Regions from separate parts of the Chromobacterium fluminis genome, predicted to be linked through region 3. Evidence: predicted binding sites of a transcription regulator. Region 3 holds the regulator's gene; each other region holds the start of a gene.

Region 1 (6,676 bases), on a different contig from region 3:
ATGGAGGTTTTTTCGGGTTTTGCCAAAGTACCGGAAAGCTATTTGTTCACCCATAGTCACAATATTTTCTTTCAGCTTTTAGCCGAGTCAGGGATTGTTGGAACATTGATTGTGCTGGTTGGTGGCGTGGTGTCGATGCTTGGGTTTTTTGTAAAGGGTAAGCAGTCTGTAGAGGGTTTTCTATTGGTCGGAGTTGTTTTAGTTTTGATGATTCATAGTATGTTTGAATATCCTTTGTGGTACTTGTCATTTTTGTTGATGCTTTGTGTGGCAGCTTCTCTGTCGTCAGTAGGTCGCTATACCTTTTCAATTAAAAGTCGCCTACTCACAATATGTTGTTTAATAATAACTTTTTTGTGCTTTTCATATGTTTTTTCTGGAGTGTTTGTATATTCTAAGTTGGTGCGTTATAGCTCGCCTCCAGCAGATCGCACTCTAAGGGTGAAGGCGATTAAAGAGCTAGGCTCGGTTGTGAATTATCCACTTTGGTCATGGGATATAGATATGGCCATGGCAAATTATCTTGAACCAACGAAAGAAGGGTTGGCTATAAAGCTGGATTTTTTTGAGCGAATAGCCAGTTATCGCCCATATCCCGCTGTTTTGGTAAAGTTAAGTATATTGCAAGCATTAAACCAGCAGCCTGAACGGGCGAGAGAGAGCTTGCGTATTGCAATTGCAAATTACCCTGATTATTCGGCACGACTTGCCCTAATGTTTGCTTATCGATCTGAAAAGGAACTTATACCATTGCAGCGCATCGTCATGAACGCTGCGGCGGCTTATGGTGGCTACAAAGTCTATTCAGAGCAAGCGCGGAATGCCGCCGTGATGACAGTTGTGGAGCCCGTTACCAGAAAGACTCTTTTTTGATGGTGGGCGCTTGAGCTTGTTGCGTCATCAGGTATGCTTCACGTTTTACTTTGCAAAACGTTGCTCGTGGGATGACCTTACAAAATCTGACTTCCCGATTGGCGATGCTGGCCCTATGCCTCATCGCCATCCTGCCTTTCGCCTCGCGCATCCACTATGTGCCGCTGCCGCAATGGTTTGGCGAAATCAATGTGGTCTGGCTGCTGCTGGCGGCGGCGGTCTTCGTGTTGCCGAGCGGATCGTTATTCCGCTATATGCCGCGCAGCGCCTGGTGGTGTCTGGCCATGGGACTGCTTTGGGCCGGGCAGCCGTTCTGGGTGGAGGCCTTGTTCCCCGGAATGAATTACGCCACTGCCTTGGCCTGGCTGGCTGCGGCCTTGCTCGCAGCGGTCACTATGTCTTTGCGCGAGGAAATGGGCGAGCGACCGTTCGCGGTCTGGCTGGCTTGGGCCTTGATCCTTGGCGGCTTGGTTCAGGCGGCGATAGGCGTAGCTCAGCTGACCGGCTACGCCGCGGAGCTGGGCTTGTTTTACGACGGTTCGCACCCCACCAGCAATATTTTTGGCCATATCGGCCAACGCAATCAGTATGCGCACTATTTGATGTGGTCGGTGGTGGCTGGGGTGTATTTGTATGCTGCCGGCAGGCTACCGCGCTGGGGCCTGAGCATTCTCGTCCTCGGCCTGGCTTTGATGCTGGGGTGGGCGGGTTCGCGCACTATTCTGTTGTATTTGGTGGCCTTGTCCGGGCTGGTCGCGCTCTGGCATTGGCGCATCGGTAGCGCGGAGTCGCGCCGGATGTTGTGGGCGATGTGGCTGTCCTGCCTGGTGGTGTTGGCGATGCAGTTCGCCCTGCCTTGGTTTAATCAATTGCTTTCCTTGCTGACGCACGAAAACTTGCAAAACACTTCTGGTCTGGCGCGCCTAGCGGCCAATGGCGACGATATGGGGTCGCGGCGTTTCGCCGAAATGCACAAGGCTTGGCTGAGTTTCCAGTCGCATCCGCTGACGGGGGTGGGTTGGTCGCAGTTTGCCGCGGAGAGCGTGCGTTTGCAGCCGCTGCCGCAATTCGCCGCCTCCGGTTTCAATAGCGGTTTGTTCACCAACTCCCATAATCTGGTTCTGCAATTGCTGGCCGAGATGGGCGGCATGGCCACCTTGTTGATCGTCGGCGGTTTTGCCTGGGTGCTGTGGCCGTTCTTTGGACGTCGCGCCACCCTCGAAGGGGTATTGGCTTTGGGCTGCCTGGCGGTGACGCTGACGCACAGCATGTTGGAGTATCCGCTGTGGTATTACTACTTTCTGGCGATGCTGGTGATCTTCGCAGCCATGGCGCCGCGAGGCGATCGTCAGCTGGCTTGGCCACTACGTCTCCCGTTATTCGCGGCGCTGGTTTGGGTGGGCTGGCTGTCAATCAGTAGTCTGTCAATGTTCTGGGAGCTGGTAGGCTTGTATACGCCGACCAATGATGCGAAACGGGATGCGGGGAGGATGGAACGCTTGATCGAGATCGCCGATACCAAGCCGCTATTCGCCTACCACGCGCTTTACACAGTGGATGACTACTTGAAAGTGGGGCCGGAGCAACTAGAGCGTAAATTGGCGCTGGAGAACCGGCTAACCGCATTCCGCCCCTATCCGGAAGTGATGTTGAAGCGCGCGCAGCTGGAAGTGTTGGCCGGAAAACAAGCTCAGGCGGAGCAGACTCTGCGGACGACGCTGGCTTCTTTTCCCACTTACGCCGGCGTGTTCCTGAGCACCTTGGACGACGACAGGGCGGAATGGGAGCCCCTGCGCGCGGTGGCTCGCGCAGCCTACGCCAAGTTGCCGGCCAAGTACCAGACCATGGCCGAGTAGGCCCTTGCGATGACAGGGCACAAAAAAACCACAGACCTTAGTCTGTGGTTTTTTATTGAGCGGGGAGGACTTAGCCTTCGATCACCACGCCCTGACTGAGCGCGGTCTTCATCTTGCCCAGAGCCTTGGCCTCTATCTGACGGATACGCTCGGCGGATACGCCGAACTCGGCGGCCAGCTCATGCAGCGTGGAGCCGCTGTCGTCGGCCAGCCAGCGCGCTTCAACGATGCGGCGGCTGCGCGGGTCCAGCGTGGCCAACGCTTGCTGCAGGCCTTCGGTTTTCAGATGGTCGAACGCGCGGCGCTCAAGTTCGCGGGTCGGTTCATTGTGGTGATCGGCCAGCCAGTCAATCGGCGCGTAGCCGTCGTCGTCATTGTCGTCAGCCAGCAAGGCGACGTCCTGGCCGCTCATGCGGGTTTCCATTTCGCGGACTTCTTCCGGCTTGACGCCCAGATCGGCTGCGATTTGGCGGGCCTCGTTTTCCGACAGCGCGGAGAAACTGCTCTTCATGCTGCGCAAATTAAAGAACAACTTACGCTGTGGCTTGGTGGTGGCGATGCGCACCAAGCGCCAATTGCGCAGAATGAATTCGTGAATCTCGGCCTTGATCCAGTGCACGGCAAAAGAGAACAAGCGCACGCCGCGATCGGGCTCGAAGCGTTTGACGGCCTTCATCAGGCCGATATTGCCTTCTTGAATCAAGTCGGCTTGCGGCAAACCGTAACCGGAATAGCCGCGGGAAATCGATACCACCACGCGCAGGTGCGAGAGCACCAGCTGGCGCGCGGCTTCCAGGTCGTTTTGCTCCTGAAAGCGCGTTGCAAGCTCGTTTTCCTGCTCAGGCGTCAGCATGGGTACGCTGTTAACAGCTTGGATGTATTGCTCCAGGCTGCCGCTGGTGGACGGGACGGGCAAGGCAAATGTTGTGGTCATCTGTATAACTACCTCCTTGGGTAGTGATATGTTAGCACTCGTATATGGAGAGTGCTAGCAATGAAAGGTTCCTGCGCCAATGATTTTTTCTATCGACTCGATAGTAACGCAGCCGATATGTCGACGCTGTCTACTCTGATTAACAGTTGTTGCGCCGCTTACATGCGCTGGCAAGCGGCCGCGTTTCATTTGGGTTCTATCTTGCGCAGATGATGGTCGGAGGCGAGGCGGGCGCCCAGCGTCGCCAGCAGGGCGGAAACGGCGACGGCGACGGCCAGTTCAATCGGGCTCAAATTGCGCAGCTCCACCCGTTCTCCGTACAACTGGGCGAATTCGCGAATTGCCGGGTTGGCGACTGAGGTCAGCCAGCCTGTCAGTGCCCAGGCGGCCAAGCCGGCCAGGATGCCTTGCCACATCGCGTGGTACATGAAGGGGCGGCGGATGAAACTGTCCGGCGCGCCTATCAATTTGGACACCTCGATTTCGTCCTGGCGTGCCAGGATTTGCATCCGGATCGCATTATTGGTTACCAGCACCAGCGCCAGGCCCAGGGCGATGGCCATGAACCAGGTCAGATGCTTGCCCATTTCCACCATGCCGTAGAGGCGCTTTGCCCAATCCGCGTCGAATTGCGCTTGTTCCACCATGGGCAGGCCGGACAATTCCTTTTGCAGCATCTCTAGTTCGCGGGGCTCCAGCGCCTTAGGCGTGACGACGAAAGCGTCCGGCAGCGGGTTGCTGTCCAGGCCATCGGCCAAACCCGGCAGGCCGTTGCGTTTCTCCATGTCCGCCAGCGCCTTGTTCTTGCTGACGAAGCTGTAGCTCTTGACCTTGGGATGATGGGTCAAAGTGGAAGTGACCGCGGCCAAGTCCGCTTCTTCCGATGACTGCTCCATGAACAAGGTGACTTGCGGCGTGGCGCTCAAGCGGCCTACCCAGTCCTGCACGCTGCTGACGGTCAAATAAAGCGAGAGCGGTAAGGCCAGTGCCAGCGACAACATCAGCAAGGTCAAAAAGCTGCCGAACGGTTGACGAAGAATCTTGATCAGCGCCTGCTTGGCGCTTTGCCAGTTCAGATAGAGATAATGTTTCATGCGGCAAATTGTCCTTCCCGCAGGCGAATGATTCGGCGGCCGTAGTCTTCCATTAGGGTTTCGTCGTGAGCTGAGATCAGCACGGTGACGCCTACCTGGTGGAAAGATTTGAACAATTCCATGATGTCCAGCGCATAAGCGCGATCCAGGTTGGCCGAGGGTTCGTCGGCAAGCAGGATGCTGGGGCGATGCACCACGGCTCGGGCGATGCACAGGCGCTGTTGTTCGCCGCCTGACAGGCGGATCGGCATGCTCTTTTCCTTGCCGAGCAAGCCAACCTTGTCCAGCGCGGCGCGCACGCGCTTGGCGGCGTCGCGGCGATCAAAGCCGATAATGTCCAGCGGCAGCATCACATTGTCGAACACGCTGCGGTCGAACAGGATCTTGTGATCCTGGAAGACAAGGCCGATGTGTTGGCGCACATAGGGGATCTGGCTGGAGCGTAGCTTGGATAGGTTCTGGCCGTTGACCACTACGCCGCCGGCGGTGGCGCGCTCTATGCCGGCGATTAGCTTGAGCAAGGTGGATTTGCCGGCGCCGGAATGGCCGGCGAGAAAGACCATCTCACCGGTATCGATGTTGAAAGACAGGTTTTTCAGGGCTTCGTTGCCACCTGGGTAGCGCTTGGTGACCTGGTCGAACTGGATCATTATTCTGTTCCCGCGTTAGCTGGTGACGGCAAGAGTGAGAGCTTGCGATGGCTGATGCGTTCAGTCAAACAGCGCGTCGATGTAGTCCTTGGTCTTGAACGGCCGCAGATCGTCTATGCTTTCGCCCACGCCGATAAAGCGCAGCGGAACGGGGCGTTGCTTGGCGATGGCCGCGATTACGCCGCCCTTGGCTGTGCCGTCCAGCTTGCTCAAGATTAGCCCGGTCAGGCCGAGGGCGTCGTCAAAAGTCTTGACCTGAGTGATGGCGTTCTGGCCGATGTTGGCGTCCAGAACCAGAATGATTTCATGGGGTGCGTCCGGCAAGGCCTTCTGGATCACCCGCTTCACCTTCTTGATCTCTTCCATGAGGTGTAGCTGGGTGGGTAGGCGGCCCGCGGTGTCGGCCAGCACGATGTCGATGCCGCGGGCGACCGCGGCTTGAATCGCGTCGTAGCAAACGGCGGCGGAGTCGCCGCCTTGCTGGGCGATTACGGTGACGTTGTTGCGCTCGCCCCAGGCCATCAGCTGTTCGCGCGCGGCGGCGCGGAAGGTGTCGCCAGCAGCCAGCAACACGCTCTTGCCCTGGCTTTGATAGTACTTGGCCAGCTTGCCTATCGACGTGGTCTTGCCGGCGCCGTTGACGCCGGCCATCATGATGACGAAGGGTTTCTTGCCGTTAACGTCCAGCGGTTTCTCCAGCGGAGAGATCAAGTCGCTTAGCGACTCTTTCAGCGCGTCTTTCAGTTCAGAGGCATCCTTCAGCCCTTTTAGCGAAACGCGCTCGCGCACGTCGCCGAGCAGGTGCAGCGTGGCGTCCACCCCCATGTCAGCGGTGAGCAGCACGGTTTCCAGTTCCTCGTACAACTCTTCGTCGATCTTGCCGCCGCCAAACAGGCCGGCGAGGGATTTGCCCAGCTTATCGCGGGTTTTCGACAGCCCCGCTTTCAGGCGTTCTGCCCAACTCATCTTTTTCAGAGAAACCGGAGCGGGTTCATGTGGCGCGGCGGCTTGAGCCGGGACTGGGGCGACTTCGGCGGGCGCTGGCGCGAGCTCGGGAGTAGAGTGCTGCGGCTCGGGCGAATGCGCTTCTGGTTGTTGGATGGCGGGGGCGGCCACTTCAGGTGGGATGGCGGCTTGAGTGTCGGCCGCCGGCTCCGTTTGGACTGTTGTCGGAGGCGTGGGCTCGGATTGGGGTTTTCTTTTGAAGAAGCTAAACATGCGTTAAGGCCGGCAGAATTCGGTAAATGGCTAAATTGTATCCTCAAATGG
Region 2 (6,676 bases), on a different contig from region 3:
ATGCTCCAGCAATGCCTTGACCCGTTGGCGCTTCATACCGCAAATCCGGGCGTCCTCTCCCTTCCAGAAATAACCGTGGTGCACCAACACGGCGTCCGCTCCACGCAACGCCGCCTCATCAACCAAGGCCTGGGAAGCCGTCACCCCAGTCACCAACTTGCACACCGTGGGCCGGCCTTCCACCTGCAGCCCGTTGGGGGCGTAGTCCTTGAACCGCCACGGCTCCAACATCGTGTCCAGACTACTCAGCAACGCCTTCAATTCCATCGCGCATTCCTTAATTTAATATATGCCCCAGCTTTATTTTGCCAGAAGCCAACTCATTTTAAGGCCACAAAAGAAAAACCCCGCCGTAGCGGGGTTGTTCAAAGCCGATGAGGCGTCAGCTTACATCATGCCGCCCATACCGCCCATGCCGCCCATATCCGGCATGCCAGCCGCCGGCTTGTCTTCCGGCAGTTCAGCGATCATGCAGTCGGTGGTCAGCATCAGGCCAGCAACGGAAGCAGCGTGCTGCAAAGCGGAGCGGGTCACCTTGGCCGGATCCAGCACGCCCATTTCCAGCATATCGCCGTACTCGCCGCTAGCCGCGTTGTAACCGAAGTTGCCTTTACCTTCCAGCACCTTATTCACCACAACCGACGGCTCTTCACCGGCGTTCTTGACGATCTGGCGCAGCGGCGCTTCGATGGCTTTCAGCACGATCTTAACACCGGCGTCTTGATCGGCGTTGTCGGTCTTCAAGCTGTCCAGAGTGGAGCGGGCACGCAGCAGAGCAACGCCGCCGCCAGCCACAACGCCTTCTTCCACAGCGGCGCGGGTAGCATGCAACGCGTCTTCAACGCGGGCCTTCTTCTCTTTCATTTCCACTTCAGTGGCAGCGCCAACCTTGATCACAGCAACGCCGCCGGCCAGCTTGGCCACGCGTTCTTGCAGTTTCTCGCGATCGTAATCGGAAGTGGCTTCTTCCATTTGCTTGCGGATCTCGCCCACGCGCGTCTGAATCTCAGTAGCCTGGCCGGCGCCGTCGATGATGGTGGTGTTTTCCTTGCCCACTTCAACGCGCTTGGCTTGGCCCAGCATTTCCAGCGAAGCTTTTTCCAGGGTCAGGCCCACTTCTTCGGCAATCACGGTGCCGCCGGTCAGGAAAGCGATATCCTGCAGCATGGCTTTGCGACGATCGCCAAAGCCCGGAGCCTTAACAGCAACGACTTTCAGGATGCCGCGGATGGTGTTGACCACCAGAGTGGCCAGCGCTTCGCCTTCCACATCTTCAGCAATGATCAGCAGCGGACGGCCGGATTTGGCCACTTGCTCCAGAACCGGCAGCAGGTCGCGGATATTGGAGATCTTCTTGTCGAACAACAGGATGAAGGGATTGTCCAGAGCGGCAATCTGCTTGTCCTGGTTGTTGATGAAGTACGGGGACAGGTAGCCGCGGTCGAACTGCATGCCTTCAACCACGTCCAGTTCGTTGTTCAGGCTCTTGCCGTCTTCAACAGTGATCACGCCTTCCTTGCCCACTTTTTCCATGGCATTGGCGATGATGTCGCCAATGTCGGAATCGGAGTTGGCGGAGATGGAGCCAACCTGAGCGATTTCCTTAGTGGTGGCGCACGGCTTGGCAATCTTGGCGATTTCGCCCACCAGCGAGGCAACGGCTTTGTCGATGCCGCGCTTCAGATCCATCGGGTTCATGCCGGCGGCAACGTACTTCATGCCTTCCAGCACGATGGCTTGAGCCAGCACGGTGGCGGTGGTTGTGCCGTCGCCGGCAACGTCGGAAGTCTTGGAAGCGACTTCTTTCACCATCTGCGCGCCCATGTTCTCGAACTTGTCTTTCAGCTCGATTTCCTTGGCGACGGATACACCGTCCTTGGTGATCGTCGGAGCGCCGAAGGAGCGGTCCAGCACCACGTTACGGCCTTTCGGGCCCAGAGTCACTTTAACGGCATCAGCCAGGATGTTGACGCCGGTTACCATCTTGGCGCGAGCGGAATCACCAAACTTTACGTCTTTAGCAGCCATTCTTAAATCTCCAGAATTCTGAGTAAGGGAAGTTCAGATGCGGGTCGGATTACTCAACGATGCCCATTACATCTTCCTCGCGCATCACGAGGACTTCATCGCCGTCAACCTTGACAGTCTGACCGGAGTACTTGCCGAAGATGACCTTGTCGCCAACTTTCAGCTCCAGCGAGCGACGCTCGCCGTTGTCCAAGATCTTGCCGTTGCCTACGGCCAACACCTGGCCCATGTCCGGCTTCTCTGCGGCTGCGCCCGGCAGAACGATGCCGGAAGCGGTTTTTTCTTCAGCCTCGAGGCGCTTGATAACAACACGGTCGTGCAAAGGACGAATTGCCATGGATCTCTCCTATTACAGTGGCTGTTGAGAGTTGAAACCTGTTGAGTTGAGGCGGGCGTTAGCACTCACCTGCTACGAGTGCTAATGATAGGGGCGAGGGGAAGGGTTTTCAAGAGCTTGCCGCAGCAATTTTCGACAGACTCCGGAGCGTCAGAGGCGGGTCGACTTACGCAGCAACATCCAGCGAGGTGTGCGGAAACGGATGATCATCCTGTACAGACGAACATAGCTGAAAATAAAAGCAAGTACGAAGCCAATCAGCACAGGTGTATTGTTCCAAAACAACATAGCAGGCACGACGGAAAGCGAGGACAAAGCCCACAGATACGGAGAGGTCAGGCTATTGCGCTGAGTCAAGTGAGCAGCATCTTTTGAACCTACCATCCATAATACAACTCGCTTGTAAATAATCTGGTGCAAATGCAAGGCATCAGGATATCCCACCGCGCGATTTTGCAGAAATTTTCTTCTATATATTGAAAATAATGTTTCAAAGACAGGGTAAATCACACACAGCATGGGGAACCATGGCGAGACACCGGAATGTCGTTGCACGAGAAGCACGGCGATCTCCGCAATCATAAAACCTACCAAGTAGGCTCCGCCATCTCCGGCAAAAATCAAGCCTCTAGGAAAATTCCAAAACAAAAAACCAGCAATTGCACCAATCATAGCAAAACAGAGCCCCATTAACTCTGCGTCTTGCACTTTGAAAGAAACATATGCCATGGCCAAGAAAATAAAGATAGCAACAACCCCAGAGAGCCCATTATACCCATCTATTATGTTAACAGCATGAGCCACTCCACCCACAGCGACAACCGTCAATAACAAAGATAGAGGCCACCAGTGAAACAAAATGGCATCCACAATGGGAATATCCAAACGAGCCAGCCCCGCATCAATAACAAAATAGGCAACAGCTGCGGCAAGAAAAGTAGCCATGAGACGAGGTCCAGGGCCAATTTTTTTTGTCAAATCTTCAATCAAACCCGCGCAAAAAGCAGGCAGGGAAGCCAACACCAACATGGAAGGCAACCATGACTTGGTGAAAAAAAACAAGACAAAACAACCAGAAACCAAGCCAGCCATAATCGGCCCCCCCCCTACCCGAGGGACTGGCTTTGCATGAAACTTCTGCACACCACACAAATCATGATCAGCAGAAAACTTTTCATGCAAATGAGAAAAACGAATCAAAACAGCACCAAATATCAGCGCAATAAATGTTGAGATCAATAATATCTGTAACATACCCTTCTCACGAATCTTTCTTTAAGGCTCCATCAAAACACTTGTCCAATGAGCCTGATTATCCCATGGCAGGGCAAACAGTTCCAAACACGCTGATATCCGAAATGACCAAAAAACCACAATCAGCTTCTAAGTATCAACATATAAGCCAGCCGCCGAACCCAATTCGGCAGCACACGAATACTAGCTCGGACAGTAAAATTAGACAAAAATTCAGAAAGAGAGAGAAATCCCCAACGATACATACGGTACAACATCGCCGCCTCTATAGGAATCTGAGACCAACCGCCTCTCCGTTTAAACATCTCTCGCCCTCCGCGCACTTCGACCAAAATTTCTGGCAGGTTTTGAAACCGAGCCCCATGCAACAACATTCTGACATAAAGATCATAGTCTTCAAATGTACGCATCTCCGTGTAGCCTCCTGCCTCCAAATACTTTGCTTTACGGAACATTGCAGTCACATTGTTCATAGGACTACGCCGTTTCGCATAACGCCACACGTCATCATGCATCTCGGGAACTTTGCGAATGGCCTTCATATCTCCTGGGAACTGATCGAACTCCCGAATCCAACCACCAACGACATCAGCGCCCCCATAGATCAGCACTAGTTGCTTTTCAAAACGCGTTGGTACGCTAAGATCATCTGCATCCATTACTGCGACCACTTCATGAGCCGCAGCAACAATTCCATGGTGACGAGCGCCACCAGGTCCTAGCGACTTCTCCAGCCTAAGCACGCGGACTGTTCCCAGCTTTCTTATCTGCTCAACAACTAGCTCATGCGAAAGCTCAACCGGACCGTCTAAGACCAGGACTAACTCATCCGGCACACGGGTCTGATTAAAAACGCTTTCCCCGGCAGCCAAAAGTTGCTCAGCATGGTCACCTCGATAGGTTGCCATAACTACGGACAGACCCTGTCCTATCATTCTATTTTTCCCCTAATACCCAATTTCGCCAACGGATATAACGCTCACGGCCGATAAGCCCCTTAGCAGCCCCCTTCACTTGATCTTCAAATACCCAGCGAAGACGCGTGCCCATTTTGGGCTCCATAACACCGACGATATCCTTCCAAACCATTGTTGAGTAAATTGAATTTCTAGGAATAATATATTCGGCTGCATTAACCACGCCATGCATAGATGTACATAAGTAACGATACCCCATAGACAGGCCAAGCTGATGCAACCTAGAGGAGCTGTCTCCGAAGGGATAAGAAAAAGCATCAACTGACGCCCCCAGAAAGGACTCTAACTGTTGCTTTGACTCGTAAAGCTCAATCTCAGCATCTTTTATAGAAAGCGCGCTCAGGCGCCGATGACTAACACTATGAGAACCAATGTACATCCCATATCGATGCATTTCATCTACCTGCGACCAACTAATATGGCCTGGCGTGCCAATTTTACTCGTAATCAAAAAGAAGGTCGCTTTAATTCCACGCTCGACCAATAAGGGGAAGACAATATCGTAATCCGAAAGATAACCATCATCAAAAGTGAGCATCCACTTTGCATTTTCGCCTAGTCCGTCTGGAGCAAAAACAGCCCACCGATTGCCAATAAAATCTATAATTTGACTAAAAGTATCTACTGATACATCCTCCCAATCGACTACAGCCCCACGATTAATCTTGTGCAACACCAATGGAATCATTCCATGCAAAGACAGATCTGAACGTACGGCCATCACACCCCTCCCAACCGGAGCCATCCTTTACTGACCGCCCACAACGCCATGGGCTCAACTATACCAAAGAGACGTGACCGATGAACCCATCTACTATGAGTGAACTCATACCCGCCAAAGCTGCGTTTAAACTTATCAATAGATGGCACACCAAGCCCCCCCATATCGTATTCGGTAACCCCCAACCGAATTGCCTCCTTAATGGCATGCCATTGCAATACAGATGTCGCAGCAGACCTCATCCCCAGTTCGTTTGCAGCCCCAGACAGATATAACATACGCGAACCATCAATCAAAAAAATACCTCCTGCAATCATCTCTCCATTCATGGTAGCGTTCACACAGTGCGCGACACCCTCCTTAGATAAAGAAATCATCTGGCGGTAAAAAGATAATGGGTGAGGTACCTTTAAATTTTGCCTTGCAAAGGTTCCAATCAACATGCCGTAGTAATCAGCAATCCATTTTTCATCAGGTAATAGCGAACTAACAACAACCCCAGCTTTTTCCGCCTTTCGCGTCATATTACGCGCGCGCCCCTCAAATGAACCCCAAACAGCATCCTCACCTTTGGCCAGATCAACCAGTAAAGTATCCCTTCGAACAAAGTCATAACCCAAGGAGAACAGTTCATCTCCCCAATTTTGACTTCCACGGCTTCCCCATTCAATATAGTGTCCCTCTTTTATCAGCAGGCCATGTATAGAAGCCATTGCAGCAGCTATCATTTTAGGCTCAGCGTCAGCGTGGAACAATGGCCCGGCAAACTCTGTATACATTCCACTCAGAGGGGTTCCAATCAAGCGAAACGGTCCCTTTCGCTTGCTCATGAAAGGAGTCAGTGCAAAAATTTTCCCATGATGGTCTAGGCAGCGAACAAAGCAGATATCGGCCCCAAATGCTTTTTTCAGTGCATCCAACCAGGGCAGCCTATGATAAATGGAGGCTATTCCCTCCCCAAATTCAACAAGACTCTCTTGGTACAATTCACGGGAAATCCATTCGCTTCTTATCTGCATCATCAAACAAACCCTGTAATGACTTACAAATTACAAACTATTGACATACCGACGAAGCACACTCAGGATGCGCACCAATTGGTACGGCCCAATACTCTGATGTACTGGCAACAGCGCCAGCCTAGTATTAAGCATATTACTGATAGGGTAAGACAATGGGTCCTGGGCAACTTCAGCTGGTAACTCATGCCATGGCCAGCGACAGGCACCAATCCCAGATCTTCGCAAATATGAAACCAGCTTGCCGGAATGATCTTCAAGAATTGCCCACTGCGGCGTACATCCCACGGGAAGTTTAGGAATATACGATATTAAACCCATAGCGGTGCAAGCCTCTACA
Region 3 (6,676 bases):
GCCGAAGCTGAAGTTGCCCAGCATTTCGAAGAAGGTATGGTGGCGCGCGGTGTAGCCGACGTTTTCCAGGTCGTTGTGCTTGCCGCCCGCGCGCAGGCATTTCTGGCTGGTGGTGGCGCGGGTGTAATCGCGCTTTTCAAAGCCCAGGAACACGTCCTTGAACTGCACCATGCCGGCGACGGTGAACATCAGCGTGGGATCGTTGCCGGGGATCAGGCTGCTGGAAGGCACCACCTGATGGTGTTTGCCGGCAAAGAAATCCAGGAATTTCTGGCGAATTTCAGAGGTTTTCATGTTTGATTTCGTAAGATTGCGAATTCTGGGCCGCTTTGGGGGCTTAAACCCAGAGCGGCGCGGACAGCTGATTGTGTCAAGCCGCGCCCGCGCTGGCAAGGGTTTCGGCGCGGCGCTTGAGCGCCTGGTTCATCAACTCGAAACCCTTGCGGGCATCGGCCAGCAGCGCCTGGCCGAACAAGGGCAGGAGCAGACCGCTGAACGTTTCGCCGTGATGCAGGCGGGTGCCGCCGTTTTCCAGCGCTTCCAGGCGAAAACTGTGGCGGCCATCCAGCAGGCCCGGCAGTAGCGCGCGTCCCAGCCAGACCAGCTCCTCCGCCGTTTGCAAGACTTCCAGCCGCGGGCGGAAGGTCAGCCGCGGCCGGCCGGGCGGGTGAATGCTGACCACCAGGCGAGACCCTATCTGCTGGCGGCCGTGCAGCCCGACGATGAAGGGGTTCCACTCTGGGTAGGCGGCCCAGTCGCACAGCACGCGCCAGACCGCGGACGGCGCAGCGGCTATGTCGATATGGGTGGCGATGCTGCGCGTTTGCATGCTCAGTCCTCGTCGGCGGGAAAGTCGTCGTCGGCGGCGCCGCTAAGCACCTTGCCAATCACCGTCATCGGGAAGCCGCGTCCGGCCAGAAAGCGGATCTGGCGCGCGCGTTCCTGCGGCGTGGCCGGTAGTTGGCCGAACTTCTTGCGCCACTGCGCCTGGGCGGTGGCCAAATCGTCACGGCCCTGCAGCGTATCGCGGATCAGTTCGGTGTCCACGCCGCGCTGACGCATTTCCTGTTGCAGGCGGCGGCTGCCGTAGCGCTGGCCCTTGCTGTCGGCGAACTGCTGGGCGAAACGCTGATCGGACTGCCAGCTGTGTTCGGCCAGCTCGTCCAGCAAGGCCGTCAATTGTTCCGGGCTCTCCGCAAACGGAGCGAGCCGCCGCTCCAGTTCCCGCCGCGTGTATTCGCGGCGGGACAGGAGATCGACGGCTCGTGCCCTCAGGCTTTTTTCCATTCAGGGAATCAGGCGTCGAGCGCGTCGTCGGCGAACTCTTCGTCCGCTTGGCCTTCAGTGATTTCCACTTTGATGCCCACCGCGTCGCGGATCTTGCGTTCCACTTCGGCCGCGATTTCCGGGTTGGACTTCAGCCATTCGCGGGTGTTGTCCTTGCCTTGGCCGATCTTCTGGCCGTTGTAGGCGTACCAGGCGCCGGACTTGTCGATGAAGCCGTGCTTGACGCCCAGTTCGATGATCTCGCCCTGGCGGGAGATGCCCTCGCCGTACAGGATTTCGAAATCAGCCTGGCGGAACGGCGGCGACACCTTGTTCTTCACCACTTTGACGCGGGTGTCGTTGCCGATCACTTCCTCGCCCTTCTTGATGCCGCCGGTGCGGCGGATGTCCAGGCGCACGGAGGCGTAGAACTTCAGCGCATTGCCGCCGGTGGTGGTTTCCGGGTTGCCGAACATCACGCCGATCTTCATGCGGATCTGGTTGATGAAGATCACCAGGGTGTTGGTGCGCTTGATGTTGCCGGTGAGCTTGCGCAGCGCCTGGCTCATCAGACGGGCTTGCAGGCCCACGTGGCTGTCGCCCATTTCGCCTTCGATTTCCGCCTTGGGCACCAAGGCGGCCACCGAGTCGATCACGATCAGATCGACGCCGCTGGAGCGCACCAGCATGTCGCAGATTTCCAGCGCTTGCTCGCCGGTGTCCGGCTGCGAGATCAGCAGGTCGTCGACCTTGACGCCCAGCTTTTGCGCATATTGCGGGTCCAGCGCGTTTTCCGCGTCGATGTAGGCGCAGGTGCCGCCCAATTTTTGCATCTCGGCCACCGCTTGCAGACACAAAGTGGTTTTACCGGACGACTCCGGGCCGTAGATTTCCACCACGCGGCCGCGCGGCAGGCCGCCGACGCCCAGCGCCAAGTCCAGACTCAGCGAGCCGGTGGAGACCACCTGCAGGTTTTCGTTGATCTGGTTGTCGCTCATGCGCATGATCGAACCCTTGCCAAACTGTTTTTCAATTTGGGCAAGGGCCGCGGCCAACGCTTTGCTCTTGTCTTCGGATGCCATGCTGTCTCCAGTGTGGGGCGCTACACAAATGAATGCTCGGCCAGCGGCGGCCCGCGTCCATGGCGGCGGGAAAAACCCGATGCCGGACAGGGGTTTGCGCGGCGCGGGGGCGAATCCCGCCGCGCCTGCGCTTGCTGAGCCGATAGCCGAAAAGATGCCGTCGATTATCTCATAAAGCCTTGGCCAACGGCAGGGCCGCTTGCCGGCGCCACCGTCCTTCGGGACGGGAGCGTGGCGATATTGCTTGAAAAAGTTGTGATTGCGACCACTTTTACAAGTGTCCACCCTGTGTACAATGAAACCATCATGATGAACGAACGCGCGCAACACCTGCTCAAGGTCCTGATCGAACGCTATATCGTCGACGGCCAGCCGGTGGGGTCCAAAACCCTGTCCATGCTGCCCGGCGTCGAGCTGTCGTCCGCCTCCATCCGCAATGTGCTGGCGGAGCTGGAGACGATGGGGCTGATCGCGGCGCCGCACACCTCGGCGGGGCGGGTTCCCACCGCGCGCGGCTACCGCCTGTTCGTCGATCGCCTGCTTACCATCCGGCCGTTGGAAGAAGCGGCGCTGCATGAGCTGGAATTGAACCTGCAGCCGGACAGCCCGCAGCGCATCGCCCAGTCGGCGTCGTCTTTATTGTCAGAACTGACTCATTTCGCCGGCGTGATCGTCACGCCGCAGCGTTCCGATATCGCTTTCCGCCAGATTGAATTTCTGCGTCTGTCCGAGCGACGCGTGCTGATGATACTGGTGACGCTGGACGGCGACGTGCAGAATCACTTGCTGACCACTGAGCGCGACTACAAGCCGTCGGAACTGATAGAGGCCGGCAATTTCATCAATCAGCATTACGCCGGTCAGGGGCTGGACCGCATCGCTAGCCGGGTGGCGGAGGAGTTGCATCAGTTGCAGGGCGACATCGCCGAGCTGATGTCGGCGGCGATTCGTCTGGGGCAGAGCTCGATGGCGGCCAGCAGTGCGGCGGTGGTGGTGGCCGGCGGCAACCGGCTGCTGGAGGTGAACGACCTGTCTGATGATTTGTCGCGGCTGCGTCAGCTGTTCAATGTCTTCGAGCGCAAGACCGAGTTGCTGAAATTGCTGAACCAGGGGCGCGATGCGCAAGGGGTGAACATTTTCATCGGCGAGGAGTCAGGCGTAGTGACGCTGGACGAGTGCTCGGTGGTGACGGCGCCTTACCGGATCAACGGCCAGGTGGTCGGCGCGCTGGGCGTTGTCGGCCCCACCCGGATGGCTTACGAGCGCGTGATACCCATCGTCGACATCACCGCGCGCTTGGTGTCCAGCGCCTTGTCGTTCCGGATTTAGGACTTGTTTACGATCGGCTGTGCGTTGGCGGGATGGATTGAGAAGAGTGTTGAAACCAAAGAATGCTCACGTATCGTACGACCATTCCGCCTCTTTAGCCGCCTTGCTCGCAAGACATTTGAACAGGCTTAGCGCGTGGCCGCGAGCTTGCGAGACTTGAGGCTTTGTTTTCGCGCCGCGTTCTTTGAGGAGCGTGGCTAAGTCAAAAACGCTTATTCAGAAACCAGCCCATGAAATCTTTGCTTAAACTGGCCCCGTTGGCGGCCCTGTTCTCCTTCCAGCTGGCGCAGGCCGACGCGGCTTTCCTGGCGCGTCCGGACGTTCAGCGCTACATCGACGAGCAAGTGGCAGGCGGTCAGTTCAACCGTCCGGAGCTGGAGGCGGTGTTCGCCAATGTCGAACTCAAGCCCAATATCATCAAGATACTGGATAAGCCGTCCACCTCGCGGCCCTGGTATCAATTCCGCAATTCCTCGGTGGGGGAAAAGACCATCGCCGACGGCGTGGCGTTCTGGCGCGCCAACGCCGCCGCGCTGACGCGCGCCGAGCAGCAGTACGGCGTGGCGCCTGAGCTCATCGTCGCCATTCTGGGGGTGGAGTCCCATTACGGCCGCAACACCGGATCGTTCCGCCTGGTGGACGCCTTGTCCACCATCGGCTTCGATTACCCGCGCCGCGCGGAATTCTTCCGCAAGGAACTGACAGAGTTCCTGCTGCTGGCCAAGGAGGAGGGCAAGGATCCGCTGACGCTGAAGGGCTCTTACGCCGGCGCGATGGGCTGGCCGCAATTCATGCCGTCCAGCTTCCGAAAATGGGCGGTGGATTTCGACGGCAGCGGTCACCGCGACATCTGGAGCGATCCGGACGACGTGATCGGTAGCGTGGCCAATTACTTCCAGCGCCACGGCTGGCGCCACGGCGACGATGTCATCTTGCCGGCCAGCGTGCAGCCGGGGCCGCAGATTGATCAACTGATCGCCGACAAGTTCAATTTGCATTACACCGTGGGGGAGCTGAAGAAAATGGGCGTGACGCCGCAGTCGCCGGTGGCCGATGACGTGCCGGCGGTGCTGGTGCCGCTGGAAACGGCGCCGGGCGTGACCGAATACTGGCTGGGCCTCAACAACTTCTTCGTGATTACCCGCTACAACCGCAGCACGCTGTACGCCAAGGCGGTGCAGGAAATCGCGGATCAGCTGCGCCAACGCTACCTGGCGGGCCAGGCCGCCGCGCAGCCGTGACGCCGCGCGCCGCCCGCCGCGGCGGCGCGAAACCTGTCGCCACGCGCGTCAATTGCCATTAAAATCCGCCCCCATGAGCTATCAAGTCCTTGCCCGTAAGTGGCGTCCCAAGCGCTTTGCCGATTTGGTCGGCCAGGAGCACGTGGTGCGCGCCTTGACCAACGCCCTCAAAGAACAGCGCCTGCATCACGCTTATCTGCTGACGGGGACGCGCGGGGTGGGCAAGACCACCATCGCCCGGATTCTGGCCAAGAGCCTGAACTGCGAAACCGGCACTACCGCCGAACCCTGCGGCGAATGTTCGGCCTGTCGCCAGATCGACACTGGCCGCTTCGTCGATCTGCTGGAGATCGACGCCGCGTCCAATACCGGCATCGACAATATCCGCGAAGTGCTGGAAAACGCCCAGTACGCGCCGACGTCCGGCCGCTTCAAGGTCTATATCATCGACGAAGTGCACATGCTGTCCAAGAGCGCCTTCAACGCGATGCTGAAGACGCTGGAGGAGCCGCCGGCCCACGTCAAATTCATCCTGGCCACCACCGACCCGCAGAAAGTGCCGGTCACGGTGTTGAGCCGCTGTCTGCAGTTCTCCTTGCGCAATATGACGCCGCAGCAAGTGGCCGGCCATCTGGCCCATATGCTGGACGTGGAGGGCATCGCCTACGAGGCGCCGGCGCTGGCTTTGCTGGGCCGCGCGGCCTCCGGCTCCATGCGCGACGCGCAGTCGCTGCTGGACCAGGCCATCGCCTACGGTCTGGGCGAGGTGAAGGAAGACGGCGTGCGCGCGATGCTGGGCGCGGTGGACCGTCGTTACCTGTTCGCCTTGCTGCAGGCGCTGGCGGCCGGCGACGGCCCGCAGCTGATGGCCGAAGCCGACGGCCTGGCCGAGCGCGGCGTCAGCTTCGAAGGCGCGTTGAGCGAACTGGCGGTTTTGTTGCAGCAGTTGGCGCTGATGCAGACCGTGCCGCAGGCGATCGCTCAGGACGAGCCGGAGCGCGACGCCTTGCAGGCGCTGGCGGACGCCATCGCGCCGCAGGACGTGCAGCTGTATTACCAGATAGCTATCCATGGCCGCAAAGACTTGGCGCTGGCGCCGGATGAGCATGCCGGTTTCAGTATGACCCTGCTGCGCATGCTGGCCTTCCACCCGGCAAATGCCGGTGCCGAAGCCGCGCCGTCGCGACCTGCCGCCGTCGCGCCAACGCGTCCGCAACCGCCGCAAGCACAGCCGGCCCCGGCCGCGCCCGGGGGCATTTCGCCGGCCGCGCGCGCCTTGCAGGCCGCCGGTCTGAGTTCGCCGGCTCCGCGTCAGTCCGCGCCGCCGCCGGTACAGGAAAGCGCCCCGGCGGCGGAACCCGAACCCGAGCCTGCCGCGCCGGAAGCCAGGCCGGCTCCGCTGGCCGCGCAGCAAACCGCTCCCGCCCGCCCGGCCGCGCCGCCGGCCAGGCCGGAAGACGCGGACGACGAGGAAAGCGATAGCGACGGCGACGTCAGCCCCGACGATGTGCCCTGGGATCGGGGCGCCGCGGCGGACGAGGAGATGCCGTCCTATTTGCAGCAAGAGCCGGAGGAAGCGGTCGATTATCAGTTCGACGGCGACTGGCAGGCCTTGGTGACCGAATTGGGCGTCAAGCTGGGCGCGGCGCGCATGCTGGCCCATAATGCGGTATTGAAGGACTGGGGCCAGGATCGCCTGGCGCTGGCGGTGCCGGAGAGCTTCCGCCACATGACCAGCCGCGATTATCAGGACAAGCT

What was found. Region 3 encodes HrcA, which represses chaperone genes, less so after heat shock. Its sites were predicted from a motif close to ATTAGCACTCGNNNNNNNCGAGTGCTAAT; they were not measured.
Region 1: a site for HrcA is predicted at 3,694-3,722, ahead of rpoH (RNA polymerase sigma factor RpoH). Genes of this name have one in related genera too.
Region 2: a site for HrcA is predicted at 2,423-2,451, ahead of groES (co-chaperone GroES). Genes of this name have one in related genera too.

The regions. Positions count from the first base shown of each region.
Region 1 covers NZ_JAAOMA010000014.1:92,687-99,362, reverse strand. Annotated here, with positions in the region: gene HA052_RS11920 (PglL family O-oligosaccharyltransferase) at 1-873, shown strand, start outside; gene HA052_RS11915 (PglL family O-oligosaccharyltransferase) at 945-2,729, shown strand; gene rpoH (RNA polymerase sigma factor RpoH) at 2,800-3,663, opposite strand; gene ftsX (permease-like cell division protein FtsX) at 3,849-4,757, opposite strand; gene ftsE (cell division ATP-binding protein FtsE) at 4,754-5,407, opposite strand; gene ftsY (signal recognition particle-docking protein FtsY) at 5,468-6,625, opposite strand.
Region 2 covers NZ_JAAOMA010000025.1:35,394-42,069, forward strand. Annotated here, with positions in the region: gene HA052_RS17100 (Nif3-like dinuclear metal center hexameric protein) at 1-267, opposite strand, end outside; gene groL (chaperonin GroEL) at 388-2,028, opposite strand; gene groES (co-chaperone GroES) at 2,078-2,365, opposite strand; gene HA052_RS17115 (MraY family glycosyltransferase) at 2,516-3,619, opposite strand; gene HA052_RS17120 (glycosyltransferase) at 3,742-4,554, opposite strand; gene HA052_RS17125 (polysaccharide deacetylase family protein) at 4,556-5,317, opposite strand; gene HA052_RS17130 (lipid II:glycine glycyltransferase FemX) at 5,317-6,339, opposite strand; gene HA052_RS17135 (DegT/DnrJ/EryC1/StrS family aminotransferase) at 6,367-6,676, opposite strand, start outside.
Region 3 covers NZ_JAAOMA010000011.1:47,061-53,736, forward strand. Annotated here, with positions in the region: gene alaS (alanine--tRNA ligase) at 1-294, opposite strand, end outside; gene HA052_RS09745 (SRPBCC domain-containing protein) at 371-829, opposite strand; gene recX (recombination regulator RecX) at 832-1,287, opposite strand; gene recA (recombinase RecA) at 1,296-2,348, opposite strand; gene hrcA (heat-inducible transcriptional repressor HrcA) at 2,655-3,677, shown strand; gene mltB (lytic murein transglycosylase B) at 3,908-4,918, shown strand; gene dnaX (DNA polymerase III subunit gamma/tau) at 4,992-6,676, shown strand, end outside.